DNA from 2 places in the Flocculibacter collagenilyticus genome. Region 2 is predicted to be linked to the other one. Evidence: predicted binding sites of a transcription regulator. Region 2 holds the regulator's gene; the other holds the start of a gene.
The links. The regulator FNR, encoded in region 2, switches genes on or off when oxygen is low (the NO sensors DNR and NnrR bind a similar motif). The targets are predictions, from matches to a motif close to TTGATCTAGATCAA.

Region 1: trhP (prephenate-dependent tRNA uridine(34) hydroxylase TrhP) is a predicted target of FNR. The motif match lies at 5,625-5,638, and genes of this name have one in related genera.

Annotation. Positions count from the first base shown of each region.
Region 1 covers NZ_CP059888.1:2,667,744-2,675,788, forward strand. Annotated here, with positions in the region: gene ispG (flavodoxin-dependent (E)-4-hydroxy-3-methylbut-2-enyl-diphosphate synthase) at 1-1,053, opposite strand, end outside; gene HUU81_RS11850 (RodZ domain-containing protein) at 1,058-2,038, opposite strand; gene pilW (type IV pilus biogenesis/stability protein PilW) at 2,038-3,618, opposite strand; gene HUU81_RS11860 (bifunctional tRNA (adenosine(37)-C2)-methyltransferase TrmG/ribosomal RNA large subunit methyltransferase RlmN) at 3,646-4,770, opposite strand; gene ndk (nucleoside-diphosphate kinase) at 5,011-5,442, opposite strand; gene trhP (prephenate-dependent tRNA uridine(34) hydroxylase TrhP) at 5,821-7,248, shown strand; gene HUU81_RS11875 (YfhL family 4Fe-4S dicluster ferredoxin) at 7,248-7,493, shown strand; gene HUU81_RS11880 (bifunctional diguanylate cyclase/phosphodiesterase) at 7,522-8,045, opposite strand, start outside.
Region 2 covers NZ_CP059888.1:2,047,812-2,055,856, forward strand. Annotated here, with positions in the region: gene HUU81_RS09075 (cbb3-type cytochrome oxidase subunit 3) at 1-163, shown strand, start outside; gene ccoP (cytochrome-c oxidase, cbb3-type subunit III) at 156-1,133, shown strand; gene HUU81_RS09085 (FixH family protein) at 1,261-1,749, shown strand; gene HUU81_RS09090 (heavy metal translocating P-type ATPase) at 1,749-4,124, shown strand; gene ccoS (cbb3-type cytochrome oxidase assembly protein CcoS) at 4,121-4,360, shown strand; gene HUU81_RS09100 (sulfite exporter TauE/SafE family protein) at 4,361-5,038, shown strand; gene fnr (fumarate/nitrate reduction transcriptional regulator Fnr) at 5,151-5,897, shown strand; gene uspE (universal stress protein UspE) at 6,056-6,973, shown strand; partial or broken gene HUU81_RS09115 (ISAs1 family transposase) at 7,044-8,045, opposite strand, start outside.

The DNA.
Region 1 (8,045 bases), 620 kb from region 2:
AGACTCTAATTCATCAACAATATTATCGTTATTTATACGCAGTTTTTGTCGCTCACCGTTAACGTATAACCCACTTCTCGTTTTTGCCCCTGCAAGACCTACATCAGAAACTAACGCTTCACCTGGTCCGTTAACAACACAGCCAATAACCGATACCGTCATAGGGTCGATGATATCTTCTAAGCGCTCTTCAAGCGCATTCATTGTATTTACTACGTCGAACTCTTGTCTTGAACAGCTTGGGCAGGCAATAAAGTTAATACCTCTTGAACGAATACCTAACGACTTGAGAATATCAAAGCCAACTTTAACCTCTTCTACTGGATCTGCGGCCAATGAAATGCGCAACGTATCACCAATGCCTTCAGCTAAGAGCATACCTAAGCCAACCGCAGACTTAACTGCACCGCTTCTAAAACCACCAGCCTCTGTAATACCAAGGTGTAAAGGTTGTTCAATTTGCTGAGCAAGAAGTCGATATGAGCCGACAGCCAAAAATACATTCGACGCTTTCACACTTACTTTAAATTGGTCAAAGTTCATGCGATCCAATATATCCACATGGCGCATTGCAGACTCAACCAGTGCTTCAGGCACAGGTTCATGATATTTTTCTTGGATATCTTTCTCTAAAGAGCCGCCATTCACGCCAATTCGAATTGGGATCCCTTTATCTTTGGCACAATCGACTACTGAGCGAATGCGTTGCTCGTTACCAATATTACCTGGGTTTATTCTTAAACAATCAACACCGTATTCCGCTACTTTTAGTGCTATCCGATAATCAAAATGAATATCAGCAACTAAAGGAATAGATGTTTGCTGCTTAATCAATTTAAATGCTTCTGCGGCATCCATTGTAGGAACCGACACGCGCACAATATCGGCACCCGCTTGTTGAATTGCTTCAATTTGCTTTACGGTTGCAGCAACATCGGTAGTTAATGTATTCGTCATTGACTGAACTGAAATAGGTGCATCACCACCTACAAGTACATTACCTACTTTTATTTGTTTGGACTTGCGTCGCTGAATCGGAGATTCACTAAACATAATTTTACTCTATTGGAACTTCAAAATTTGCGGCAATATTTTGCGATAATGAAGACAGATCAACATCTTCACCATCTAACTGAATGATAACAGCACCCGGGCTACATACTGTAACTTGGAAAGGTGCAATACCTTTTACATTCATTTCGTAACCTTCTTTTTTGGTACCGTAAGCAATGCGGTCTTCTGTTGAGTCCACCACATTTATCCAACAATCCTTTGAAAAAAGCATGGTTAATCTGCTCGGCTCTGCTTGCACCCACTCACCTTCGGCGTTTTTACTAGTTTGCGCAACAGCAGCAAGATCACTTGCCGTTAATGTTTCACTTTCGCTAGATGTACTCGTATTGCTTATTTCTTTAGCTGTAGTCTGCTGATCATCTGGATTTTGTATATTGGACGTATCGGCTTTATTGCTTTGTTGTACCTCAGCATTACTCGCTACTTTTTTTTTATTACTGGTATCCGTGTTTATTGCTGCGTTAGCAGCATCGTTCGATGATTCAGCTGGCAATGCTACTTCAACCGCTTCTCCAACTGGCTCTCCTGTCGATATTTCCAATGACGGCAGTGCCAATGTGTCACGCTCTTGCCACCACCAAGCCAAGAAAGAGGCCACAATAATAAAACCAACAACATAGCTCACCCACATTAATTTTGTGTCATGACTTAGTCGTTCAGTACGTTTAGAAAATGACTGCATTTCAGAAGACTGTTTTGTAGCCACATCGAAATGCTCAAATGCAGAAAACACTTCGCTTTCAGATACATTAACTAATTTTGCATACGCTCTAATATATCCACGAACAAAGGTTTGTGAGCCTAATTTCTCAAACTCGTTTGACTCAATATTTTCAATTACTGCAGGCTTTAAATTAAGCTTAGCCGCTACATCTTGCTGCGACAGCCCTTTGCTTGCTCTCGCTTCTTGTAACAGTTGTCCTGGCGTGACAACTTCAATATTTTCAGATAACTCTTCACTCATTAGTATTTACTCGGATTAACGATTATTATTTTCTGACCGAGCGTTATACGATCATCTTTTTTCATTTTATTCCATTTTAATAACTTGCTTAAGCGAACTTTATACTTCAACGCCAACCCGTATAGGGTGTCACCCTCTTTAATAGCATGATACACCTTTGGGCTCTTAAGATAGACTTTAGAGTCTGCGAACAAAGGCCCGTTTTCGGTTAAATCATTCCACTCCATTAACTTTTCCATGCGAATGTTATATTTCATTGAAATAAGATACAAGGTATCGCCTTTTTCTACACGGTGAAATGGCACTTCAACTTTCTTTAATCTAGCAATGATCTGGTTCGTAGTAAGATCATCATATGCGTCTACCTGTTCGAACACTTGACTGTTAGTACTGGTAGTACTGGCCGTTTCATCAGTTACATCCTTTACAGCTTGCTCTTTAACAGTATCACTATCAGAAACAGAGCCATTAACTAATAAAGGTTCTGCATCTTCTTGCTGGCTTTCTCTTTTATTTATCGTTGGTTTAGCACTTAGTCTAGATAAAACCTCATCACTTCCTTGCTTATTTTGAGCTGTCTCAATGCTAGTTTGAACAGTAGAGGTTGCCTGCGTATTTATTTCTACACTAGAAGCCGCAGGTGATTTTTTCTTTACAATCTTAATTTTAGGAGCTGCACTTGGTTGACCGCGCTTTTCACTCTTATTAGTCGTTTGGTCAGCATTACCATGCATCGTTGATGCCTTAAGTAACTCTTGTAATCGATGCTCTTCGTATCTATTTTTTAGTCGCTCAAACTCACTCGTGTGTAATCTATTTTTAATATAGCTCTGCGCTTCATAAGACTCAGGAAATAGTTTCACTAACATACTAGCGTAAGTTTTAGCAGCATCCACATTGCCCATGATCCGCTCTACTTTATGCCTAAGCATCAAGCCACGAGCACTCATTTTATTGTTTTTATCCATTCGCTCTAAATATGTGCGGGCAGCAACATAGTCGCTCTTAGCATACGCTAATGCCGCTAAACTTAATAAAGTGTTAGCTCGGAATGGGTTATGAGATAGGGAAAACGTTAAATATTCTTCACCTTTATCGTATAAATCATGCTCAAGTGCGCATAATCCTAAGTTTTCATAAGTGTCAGCAACACGAATATAGCTAGGTACTTTAATCGCACGCAGCATAAGCTTTTCTGCTTTCTCATATTGACCAACTTTACACAAAAAAGCGCCGTAATTATTTAGCGTATCTGGATTTTTTGGATCTAAGTCTATCGCTTTTTCATATGACTTAATCGCTAAGCCATGTTCATTCACCATCTGATAATAGTAAGCTAAGCTGATATGCACTTCAGGCATTTTAGGTGCAAAAGTTAAGGCTTTTTCTAAATTGTATTTAGCTTGAGAAGGCTCGCCGTTTTTTAAATAATTCAACCCTAAGGCGATACGGGTGTGAGCAGCATCTTGCGGATCAAACTTTCTTTGAAATACCGGTTTTTCAGACCCCTTTACCGAGGTCTGAGTAACACATCCGCTTAGTAATGCAAGTGATAAGGTGGTAACAACAAGACGTAACATAAATCCAAACTGTGTAATTATTTTCTCTTACACCATTTTCACTGAAATCTCGTCACCTTTCATCTGTTTTTTTACTAATCTTTTAGTACGGTCGATAACATCACCTACTAATTGTCCGCATGCAGCATCAATATCATCCCCTCGCGTACGTCTTACAATACACGTAAGTCCCGCGTCCTGCAGCACTTTAGAGAAACGATCAATGCGGCTATTACTAGAACGCTCATACGGTGAACCCGGGTAAGGGTTAAACGGGATCAGATTTATTTTAGATGGCGTACCACGTAGCACTTTCACCAATTCGTGAGCCTGATCGGTTGAGTCATTAATACCAGACAGCATCACATACTCAATGGTTACACTGCTATTTGCTTTGGAACCATCAATGTAACGACGACAGGCAGCTAAGAATGTATCAATATCATACTTCTTATTAATAGGAACTAATTCGTTTCTAAGCTCGTTATTAGGCGCATGAAGTGAAATGGCTAGGGCAACGTCAATTTTTTCTTTTAAAATATCCAGAGCTGGAACAACACCCGATGTGCTTAATGTCACGCGGCGTTTAGATAAACCAAAGCCCCAGTCATCCATCATTAATTCCATAGCAGGGACTACATTATTTAAGTTTAATAATGGTTCACCCATTCCCATCATTACGACGTTTGTAACTGGGCGACGAGTACTATCACCATGTAACCCAATATCACGCGCAACGCGCCAAACTTGGCCGATAATTTCTGAGACTTTTAAATTACGGTTAAAGCCTTGTTGAGCAGTAGAGCAAAAAGTACATTCAAGTGCACAGCCTACTTGAGAAGAGACACAAAGTGTGGCTCTATCTTTTTCAGGGATCCAAACCGCTTCAACTTCTTGACCACCTTCTAACAGTAAAGCGTATTTTTTAGTACCGTCGGAGGCGTCTTGTCTAACAGAAATTTCAGGCGCTTTGATTTCACACATGGCGCGAAGCTTTTCTTTCAGCTTTTTGTTAATGTTGCTCATTTCGTCAAAGTTGTCATGACCAAAATGATAAATCCATTTCATTACTTGATCGCCACGGAACGGCTTTTCTCCGATAGATTCGAAAAATTCGCGCATTTGCGAACGAGTTAGATCAAGAAGATTAATTTTCTTTGAAGTGGCGCTCATGGATTTCCTCAAACAACTTACAAAAAATAACACTTAGTGTTGTAAACGATAGTAATGCATTACATTTATTCACCCTACCCTTGATTAGCTCTCTAGGGTAAAAATGGCGACAAATTGTACAATATTTATACAAAAATAACCAACTGAATTGTATTTTTACCAATCCTAGTTAGATTTGCTATAAATACTGGCACTAAAAAAGGGGGCTTCGCCCCCTTTTTTAACGTTAATCGCTAGCGATTAACGAGTACGTGAGCAAAGCTCTTCTTCAGTGAAGAAGTAAGCAATTTCACGTGCAGCAGATTCAGGAGCATCTGAACCGTGTACTGCATTTTCGTCAATTGACTCAGCGTAATCAGCACGAAGAGTACCAGCTAACGCTTCAGCAGGGTTAGTAGCACCCATGATTTCACGGTTTTTAAGTACTGCATTTTCGCCTTCAAGAACTTGAACCATCACTGGACCAGAAGTCATGAACTCAACTAACGCGCCAAAGAAAGGACGTTCTTTGTGCTCAGCGTAAAAGCCTTCAGCTTGCTCTTGAGAAAGGTGAACCATTTTAGATGCTACGATACGAAGACCAGCACTTTCAAAACGGTTATAGATAGCGCCAATTACGTTTTTAGCAACTGCGTCAGGTTTGATGATTGAAAAAGTACGCTGTAAAGCCATTTTTCTGCTCCAAAAATTGATGGTTTGTTAAACGTATTTCCAATACATACATGAAAAACCGCTTAACCAACCTAGTTAATTAAGAAATCTAAAAATTCTGGGCGCGAATTATACGCTAGCTTGATGCAAGCCACAATTATATTTTTAGCTTGAGTGAACCACCTAAAATTCAAAAACATAACTTGATCAAAATCAACATAATAGAAATGAAAGGATAAAGAGCCCTTTACCCTGCACTGTAAGGGTTATAAAATGCGCACCCGCTATTTTTAGAGCTAGACTCAGTGCTTAACTTAAACGGTCATGCCACAGATTTATCAATAGTCCGATTTATAGCTAACACAAATGCGTTAACAGATTAAGGTTCATGAGGTAATTATGTCAGACACACAAAATATCCAACAAACGCAAGCACAAGCTTGGCTTAAACCGGAATTACTTGCACCTGCTGGCAGCCTTAAAAACATGCGTTATGCCTTTGCATATGGTGCAGATGCCGTATACGCAGGGCAACCTCGTTATAGCTTACGTGTTCGCAATAATGAATTTAACTTAGAAAATCTCGCTATTGGTATAAAAGAAGCACATCAACAAAATAAAAAGTTTTATGTGGTTAGTAATATCGCACCCCACAATGGCAAAATTAATACTTATTTAAAAGATATTAAGCCTGTAATTGAAATGGGGCCAGACGCGCTTATCATGTCAGATCCCGGCTTAATTATGTTAGTGCGTGAAGCCTTTCCAGATATGCCAATTCACTTGTCGGTACAAGCGAACGCCGTCAATTACGCCACTGTAAAGTTTTGGGCAAAACAAGGTATTGAACGTGTTATTTTATCGCGCGAATTATCACTTAATGAAATAGAAGAAATACGTGAGTTGTGTCCAGAAACTGAACTAGAAGTGTTTGTTCATGGTGCTTTATGCATGGCTTACTCTGGCCGCTGTTTATTATCAGGATACATGAACAAACGCGACCCTAATCAAGGCACTTGCACTAACGCCTGCCGTTGGAGTTACGACGTAAAAGAAGCGAAAGAAGATGAAACGGGTGATGTTGTTCAAAAAATCACCCCTAATGACGTTATACCTACGCTAGGTGAAGGCCAGCCAACCGATAACATTTTCATGTTGGAACAAGATGGTAAGCCAGGTGAGTTAATGCCGGCATTTGAGGATGAACACGGCACTTACATAATGAACTCGAAAGATCTTCGTGCGGTACAGCATGTTGAACGTTTAACTAAAATGGGCGTGCATTCATTAAAAATTGAAGGCCGAACAAAGTCCCATTATTACTGCGCCCGAACTGCTCAAGTGTATCGTCGCGCAATTGATGACGCTGTTGCTGGTAAGCCATTTGATGCAAGTTTAATGAAAGTGTTAGAAAACCTCGCGCATAGAGGCTACACCGAAGGTTTCTTAAGACGTCATGCTCATCAAGAATATCAGAACTATGACTATGGCCACTCGGTAAGTGATCAGCAGCAATTCTGTGGTGACGTTATTGAGCGTAACCAATACAACGGTCTAGTCGAAATTGAAGTTAAAAATAAATTCAGTGTTGGCGATCAATTAGAGTTAATGACGCCAAACGGCAATATTAGTTTTACTCTAAATAAAATGTTAGATAAAAGTGGCAAAGACACTGATGTTGCAAAAGGTTCTGGTCACACCGTTTATATTCCACTGCCAGAGGATATAGATTTGTCTTTTGCCATTTTGCTACGGAATTTAGATACACCTAGCATACAGAGTGAGAGTAGTAAAAAATCAATCGCCACCTTATCTGGTAACCTTTAATGGCACTAAAGATTTTAGACAGCTGCATTAATTGTGATATGTGTGATCCAGAATGCCCCAATGAAGCCATTTCTATGGGGCAAAAGATATATGAGATTGAGCCAGACAAGTGTACAGAGTGTGTTGGGCATTACGATAACCCAACATGTGTCAGCGTTTGTCCTATTAACTGTATTATTGTTGATCCAGATAATATTGAAACGGTGGATCAATTAGCTGAGAAATTTGTCAAACTACATGGTTGATCATTGACTCAACCATAACTCCACTACTTTATTTATAATGCCACGTTGCAATTAATTGCTCTTCTGTAAGTGGCTTGCTGTAAAAGTATCCTTGCATCACGTAGCAACTATTTTTACATAAGAAATCTATTTGCTCTTTCGTTTCAACACCTTCTGCAACTAACGCTAAATTCAATTTTTGCGCCATGGCAATAATAGCCGCAGTGATCTCTTCATCATCCTTGTCTTCAGGTATGTCTTTAATAAACGAGCGATCTATTTTTAAGGTGTCGACCGGGAGCTGTTTAATGTAACTAAGTGATGAGTATCCAGTACCAAAATCATCAATTGAAATAGAAAAGCCTAACTGCTTCAACTCGTTTAATTGCGTAATAGCCGCTTCAATATTCCCCATTAACATACTTTCAGTGATCTCTAAACCAATGCGATGTGGCTCAATGTTGGTCCGTTCAATCACACTGATTAATAAGGGGACTAGGCTTTCATCTTTAAATTGTCTAGCAGATAAGTTGATAGACACTTTCGCCGCTTGGTTAGATGCTAAGTTACGCA
Region 2 (8,045 bases):
TTTTACGCTGGTTTTATTGGTACTTTTTATCGCTATTGCTGTTTGGGCTTATAGCAAAAGAAGAAAAAATGAGTTCGATGAAGCTGCCAATCTCGTGTTTGACGACGAGGATAAGCACAAAAAGGCAGTAGCGAAAGATAAACAGGAGTCAGAAAATGACTAGTTTTTGGAGTGGATGGATAATTGTTTTAACGTTGGCATGTTTAGTCGTCTGTTTTGGACTACTAGTGTGGAATTTGAAAAACTACACACATGTTGAAGAAGGCGAATCAATGGGCCACACCTTTGATGGCATTGAAGAACTTAATAACCCGCTACCTAAATGGTGGACTTACATGTTCTTCGTTGTGTTCATTTGGAGTGCTATCTACTTGATATTCATGCCGGGCATGGGTACATGGGAAGGCTTATTTAAATGGACGTCTTCAAACCAAGGCATCAAGTCACTTGCAGAGTCTGCACAAGCAGTTGAAACGAACCGCGCTGAAGGTAAATATGTTCAGTTAGACGTTGAAAATGTTAAAGCTGAAGAGCGTTTTGGCCCGGTTTTCGAACAATTTGCAAAACGTGATATTTTGGATTTGGCTTACGACACTGATGCGCTTAAAGTGGGTCAACGCTTGTTTATTCAAAACTGCTCGCAGTGTCATGGTTCTGATGCGCGTGGCCAAACTGGCTTCCCAGACTTAACGGATAAAGACTGGTTATACGGTGGAACACCTGCTCAGATCAAAGAAACATTATTGTATGGTCGTAAAGCGGCAATGCCACCGTGGGGTGCTGCATTAGGCGAAGATGGCGTTAAACATATGACCGCTTATGTACTAAGTTTAAGTGGCCGTAAAGTTAATGACAAAGATGCCGCTGCTGGTAAAGCAAAGTTTGCGATGTGTGCTGCATGTCATGGTATGGACGGTAAAGGAAGCCTCGCTAATAATCTACCAATGGGTGCACCAGACTTAACTGATAATATTTGGTTATATGGTGGCTCAGCAGGCGCAATTGAAGCAACGCTTGAAAATGGCCGTAATGGTGTAATGCCTGCATGGAAAGACATTTTAGGTGAAGATAAAGTACATATTCTTACTGCTTATGTTTACCGCTTGTCTAACCCAGAAAGCAAAGAAAATTAATTTACAGTTTAAAATGTGTAAATAATATAAAAAGCCCCATTTTTGGGGCTTTTTTGATAGATATATCTGCACTAACTCTTTAAAATTCACCCTTAGCATTTCTTCCCCGTTAGGAACATTAGGTTGTATGAACAAGTCTCCCATTTGGTATAAGCAATTTTGGCCATGGTTTATCATTATCTTACCGCTCACAGCAGTTGTTGCCGGTATCATTACGTTATTCATTGCGCTTGATAAGTCACCTGAAATGGTGGTTGATGAATATTACAAAAAGGGCAAAGCGATTAACCTCGATTTAAGCAAATACCATCAAGCTGAAAAGATGGGTATTTCGATGGCACTTGCAATTTCAGACTCGGAGCTAGCCGTTAACTTTACTAAAGTTCCAAGACAACCGATTTCAGCACTAAAAGTTGCTTTCTATCACCCTACTCTAGCTAATAAAGATTTTTCATTACTACTCACGTCTGATGCACATGGCACATATCGCCATCAATTAGAGCAGCCCATTACGGGTGCTTGGGATGTAACCCTATCTCCGCATGATGATGTTTGGAAATTACGACAACGCGTTGCTTTACCAAGAAAAGACACTATCGTATTTGAGCCAAAATAATGAGTAGCAAGTGTTTCCATTGTAATGAAGACGTTCCTAATGAATTTAATGTCTTCATTCGATTTAAAGAAGAATTACAACCCGTATGCTGCTATGGCTGTGAAGCAGTAACGAACGAAATCCTAGAAAACGGGCTGGAAGATTACTACACCTTTCGCACCGACAGTGCATTAAAGGCAGAAGGATTGTCTGACGACTTAAATAGTTTGTTAGATACCTTTGATGATAATGACTTTCAACAAGATTTTTTAGTTGATTTAGACCATTCAAAGGAAACGCATCTTAAATCAGTTGTATTATCGATTGAAGGGATGACCTGTGCAGCATGCGCTTGGTTAATTGAGCGAGATTTAAATAAACTAAACGGTGTGACTCAAGTTAATGTGAATTCTACAAGTTTACGCGCAAGTGTAACGTGGGATACGCGCCAGTTATCACTAAGTGATATTTTAAAAAACATACACCGTATCGGTTACCAAGCGTTGCCATTCAACCCAGACGACGAAGAGCAAAAGCGCAATCAAGAAAACAAAAACTATATTGTGCGTTTAGGTGTTGCTGGCATAATGACAATGCAAGTGATGATGCTTGCATTTGCATTGTATTTTGGGGTGTTCGAAGGAATTGAGCAATCTCACCAAGATTACTTGCAATGGATAAGCTTAATACTGTCAACCCCTGTTATTTTTTATTCAGCTTTTCCCTTTCTTCATCAAGCGTTTAATGCATTAAAACGCAAGTCTCTAAATATGGAAGTGCCTGTTAGCATTGCAATTTATGGCGCGTATACTGCCTCAGCTGTGGCAACCGTTAATAACACAGGCGAAGTGTATTTTGAATCCATTTGTATGTTCACCTTCTTACTTTTACTAGGTAAATACCTAGAATTCAGAGCAAGAATGAGAGCGACAGAGTTTTCGGTAAACTTGTTAAAATACATCCCTATTAACGCTAGGTTATTGCAAAACAATCAAACAACTAATATTCCCGCAAAAAAACTTAATATTAACGACGTTATATTAGTTAAAGCAGGTGAAATCATTCCTGCTGATGCTGAAATTATTACCGGCATTACATCAGTCAATGAAGCAATGATGACCGGGGAACATGCACCTGTTACTAAGCAAGAAAAGGACACTGTGTTTGCAGGTACCGTTAATCATGACGGTGTAATCACAGCTAAGGTTTTACAGCGCTTTGAAAACAACCGCATCAATTCAATCATTGCCTTACAAGATAAAACATTACTCAGTCGCCCTTCCGTTTCAAAGCTAACCGACCTCGTAGCACAATGGTTTACACTAATTTTGCTTACGATTGCGACACTGACCTATTTTTATTGGACGCATAACGATAATCCGCATGCTTTTTGGATTACCATTTCCGTTTTAGTGGCGACCTGTCCTTGTGCATTAAGTTTAGCGACCCCAACAGCGCTTACTGGGGCAATTGCATCATTAACCCGCTCTGGCATCATCATAAAAAAAGATCATGTATTTGAAACGGTTAGAAAATTAACTCACTTTGCTTTTGATAAAACGGGCACATTAACACAAGGTGAGTTTGCCATTGAGCATGTCGAATGCATTGAACCAAAATACAGTAAAACAGCGGTATTAAGTTTAGCCGCAGGTTTAGAGGCCTACTCCGAACACCCAATTGCAAAAGCCTTTGCACATATTGATAAAACAGAGGTAACAAATATTGCGGTCGTTGCAGGTTATGGTATCACTGGTAACCATAATGCAGACACGCTGTATTTCGGCAAACATAAAAGTACTGCGTATGAAGACTTTCAATCTGTACTAACCATTAACGACCAGCCAATCGCTTATTTTAAGTTCACTGATATACTTCGAGAAAATGCTCCCCAAACCATCGCGCAACTTAGTGAACAACATATCGAACCGTTAGTTTTAACAGGTGATAACAGTATGGCTGCTGAACAAGTAGCAAACACACTTCACATTAATACGATTAAAAAAGGCTGCACCCCTGTCGATAAAGTACACGAGATAGAGCAGCTTACCCAGCAAGGTGCTATTGTAGGTATGATTGGCGATGGGATAAACGACAGTCCTGTGTTTAACGCTAGTCACTTATCTATTGCAATGAATAGCGGTGCAGATATTGCTAAATCAACTGCCGATGTTATTTTAACTAAAAATGATCTTAGCGGCTTAAGCCAGCTAATTAAGAAAACCCACTTTACCTATCGTGTAATAAAACAAAATTTAGCGTGGGCATTAGGTTACAATTTAGTCATACTACCAATTGCTATCTCTGGTAATTTACCGCCTTGGTTAGCTGTTATCGGCATGTCGGGTAGCTCTCTTATCGTTGTAATAAACTCACTAAGGCTAGCAAAAGTATGAGCGTAATATATTTATTAATTCCAATCGCAATCATTTTTGTAGTTGTCGCCATATTTATTTTTCGTTGGGCAGTAAAGTCTAACCAGTTTAATGACTTAGATAAGCAAGGCTACTCTATTTTATTTGATGACGACGTAAAAAAAACTAATCAAGAAAATACGGATCACAACGTTACAATCATTGCCAATAATAAAAATGACACTACCAATAAAATTGACACCAACCATAAAAGCTAAATGACAGACTTTATTCAACTTTTTATCAGCGCCTTTGTTATTGGTTTATTGGGTGGTGCGCATTGTGTTGGCATGTGTGGTGGCGTTGTTAATGCGCTAAGTTTTGCGATTCCCGCTGGTAAACACCCCACCCCTTACCTTTTACTTTATAACTTCGGCAGGATCATCAGTTATATTGTTGCTGGCACAATTGTTGGTGCTTTTAGCGCATCAATACTTACATTTTCAGACAACGCTGTAATACACCTGCGCTTTTTATCTAGCTTATTTCTTATCTTAGTAGGGTTATACATCGCTAAGTGGTGGTCTGGCTTACTTATGTTAGAAAAAGCAGGTAAACCCTTGTGGCGCATTATAAAAAAGCTAAATAAGTATGTGGTGCCTGTAAAAAGTTATCCGCGTGCTTTTTTGTATGGTGCAATTTGGGGATGGTTACCTTGTGGACTGGTATACAGCACGCTCACTTGGTCGTTAACAACGGGTTCAAGTTACGGTGGCGCAACTATTATGCTTGGTTTTGGTTTAGGTACATTACCCGCGGTTTTAGGTTTAGGCTATTTCAGTGGTCAACTAAATCAATTACTTGCTAAACCGCTTTATAGAAGTATAGCGGGCGTTATTTTAATTATGTGGGGCACCGCCCTTATTTTACTTGATGTAAATCAACTTCTGCTTTAATCTTGCCGCTGTTTTGAGTCTATAGATGTTAACAATATCGCTTTGTTTATTTTACTCAAGCTATTCGCCCAAAACTCTGCCAACAAGTATGTATTTTTAGTAGGACGGCTATATGGAATCTAACACCTCTCATGCAAAAGCGAAAAAAATAAGCGTAAATTGCCAAAACTGTAGTATTAGCGAATTATGCTTACCTTTTTCGTTGTCGGACGACGAACTAACCAAGTTAGATGACATTATTGAACGCAAAAAGCCTTATCAAAAAGGTCAGTATATATTTGCAGCCGGTGAGCCCATGAAGTCAATTTATGCTATTCGCTCTGGTTCGTTTAAGTCGTATATCAATACTGTAAGTGGCGACGAACAAATTACCGCATTCCACTTACCTGGCGATATTATTGGTTTCGATGCCATAGCTGAAAATAAGCACCAAAGCTTCGCAGAAGCCCTAGAAACATCTATGGTGTGCGAAATCCCTTACGAAATTTTAAGTAAACTATCAGGCGATATGGTAAAGCTTAGGCAGCAAATTATGCGCTTAATGAGTGGTGAAATTCAAAACGACCAAACTCTATTAATGTTACTTAATAAAAAAACAGCAGAAGAACGATTAGCAGCTTTCTTAACCAATTTATCTAAACGTTTTGCAGCCCGAGGATTTTCTGATAAACAATTTAGACTAACCATGACACGCTCTGAAATAGGTAACTATTTAGGCTTAACGGTAGAAACAATTAGCAGGCTGCTAAGTAAATTACAAAAATCGAATGTGATTACTGTTGATGGTAAATTAATTAGCATCATAAACTACGAACAACTTACCGCCATTTCGGGCATATCCCCACATTGTGAGATTTAGCAACGTTTAACGCTGTGCCACTCCGCTGGCGCAGTTGAATTTAATGTTCGCTTAAATAGTTTGATCTAACACAATATTTTATTTATCAAACGCTCTATGATTAACTACACTTGTTAACATGATTATAAGTAAATGTAGTTTTTTGTCGGAGGTAAGTAATGGAAAAATTAAGCAATCTTCTTGTGGTACTCGATCCCACATCAGAGGAACAAAAAGCCCTACTAAGAGCAATAGAATTTTCACAAAAGCACCCGTGCAAACTAACCGTATTCCTGTCTATTTACGATTTTTCGTATGAAATGACTACTATGCTCTCTTCTGATGAAAGAGAGTCAATGCGACAAGCAGTGATCACCGACCGTGAAGAGTGGATACATGAACTTTTTTCTACCCTTTCCGTCGATCCCAGCGAAATAGATATTAAAGTGGTATGGCATAACCGACCTTACGAAGCCATTATTGAACAAGTAAAAGAACATGGTTATAACCTCGTCGTTAAAGGCACCCATCAGCACGACACATTAAAGTCGGTTATTTTCACACCTACTGATTGGAATATTCTACGTAAGTGTCCTTGCCCAGTATTATTAGTAAAAGAGCACGCATGGCCAGCAAACGGTAATATTCTAGCGGCAGTTAATGCTGGCTCTGAAGAAGATGCGCATCAATCACTTAACAGTAAAATTATTGAAGAAGCACAGCATTTGGCAGATATCATCGGCGCCAAAGTGCATCTCGTAAATTCATACCCAGGAACACCCGTAAATATTGCAATTGAAATTCCCGAATTCGATCCTCAAGAATATAACGCATCAATGAAACACCATCATATTAGCGCGGTAGAAAAGCTCGCGACACTCAACAACATCCCTATTGAAAATACTCATGTTGTAGAAGGTTTACCCGAGGATGTAATACCTCATGTATCAAAACAAATAGATGCGGAGCTAGTCGTTATGGGTACGATTGGTAGGACGGGATTATCAGCAGCATTAATCGGTAATACCGCTGAGCACGTGATTGATAGCTTACACTGCGATGTATTAGCGCTAAAACCCGTGGGCTACAATACTTAATACAAAATTTATTCTGTAATATTCCTTAAATCAAGCACCTATTCATATAGGTGCTCAGGGCAAGAGCATTTTAATTTCCCCTCAGAAGTAACTCGGCTCTAAAATCATCATCTAATGCCGCCATTTTTAGCTTTCGTTTCATGCTGGCTTTTTTCGTTGTATCTGTTTTCACAATATTCAACGCCAATTTTCTAAATGCATTCATGACTTCAGCTGCATTGCCCCGCCTAATACGTGAATCGTCTTCATGGAATGTCATATCTAGCGTCCAGTGTAAGCAGTTTTCAACGCCCCAGTGATTGCGAATTATGCCATTTAATCGTTCTGCATTTAGTCCTAATGAGCTGATGTAATAACGCGTTTCGGAAGTCATTTTATCTCCAATATGACGCTTAGATTCTACACTGAACCGTTTGAATACTGCTCCAGTTTTCATTATCAATTGGTTATCCAATGTTATCAATTTCCAATTGGGTACACGTTCTTTCTTCTATTCGACCATGGCCGCTGTCAATGTGCTCATAAATACTATGAGCTGTGTTAGCGAGTTTTTCTCTGTGGCACTTATGAAACCATGCTTGAACCTCTTCATTGAGTGTACTTTGATTGCCTTTTAGTGCAATGACGTAATCAGCACCTTTGGATTGAATTTTCTTTGTAATTGCGTGCTGACATCCCATGGCGTCTAACGTAACGGTTGCACCTTTTACATCAAGTAAATCCAGCAGCTTGGGGATGGCTGTTATCTCATTGGATTTATCATCTACTTTTTGTTGTCCTAGTACCAGACCATTGCCACAACTCCATGCACTGACCATATGCAACGGGTTCTTTCTGTCTTTGGTTGTGAAGCTTCTACGAGCGGCTTTTCCATCAATGGCGATAACTTCGCCATCCACTTGCTCGGCGATTTCATTTACCCAATTGATAAAGCTGGTTTGAATGGCTACAGGGTCTAAACGGCTCATTACTCGGGCTATGGTGTCATGCTTGGGAATACCATTTGCAAAGGGGAGATAACGCTTTAACCAGTCAATTTTTACATGTCCGAAATCTTCGATATCTTCCCAGC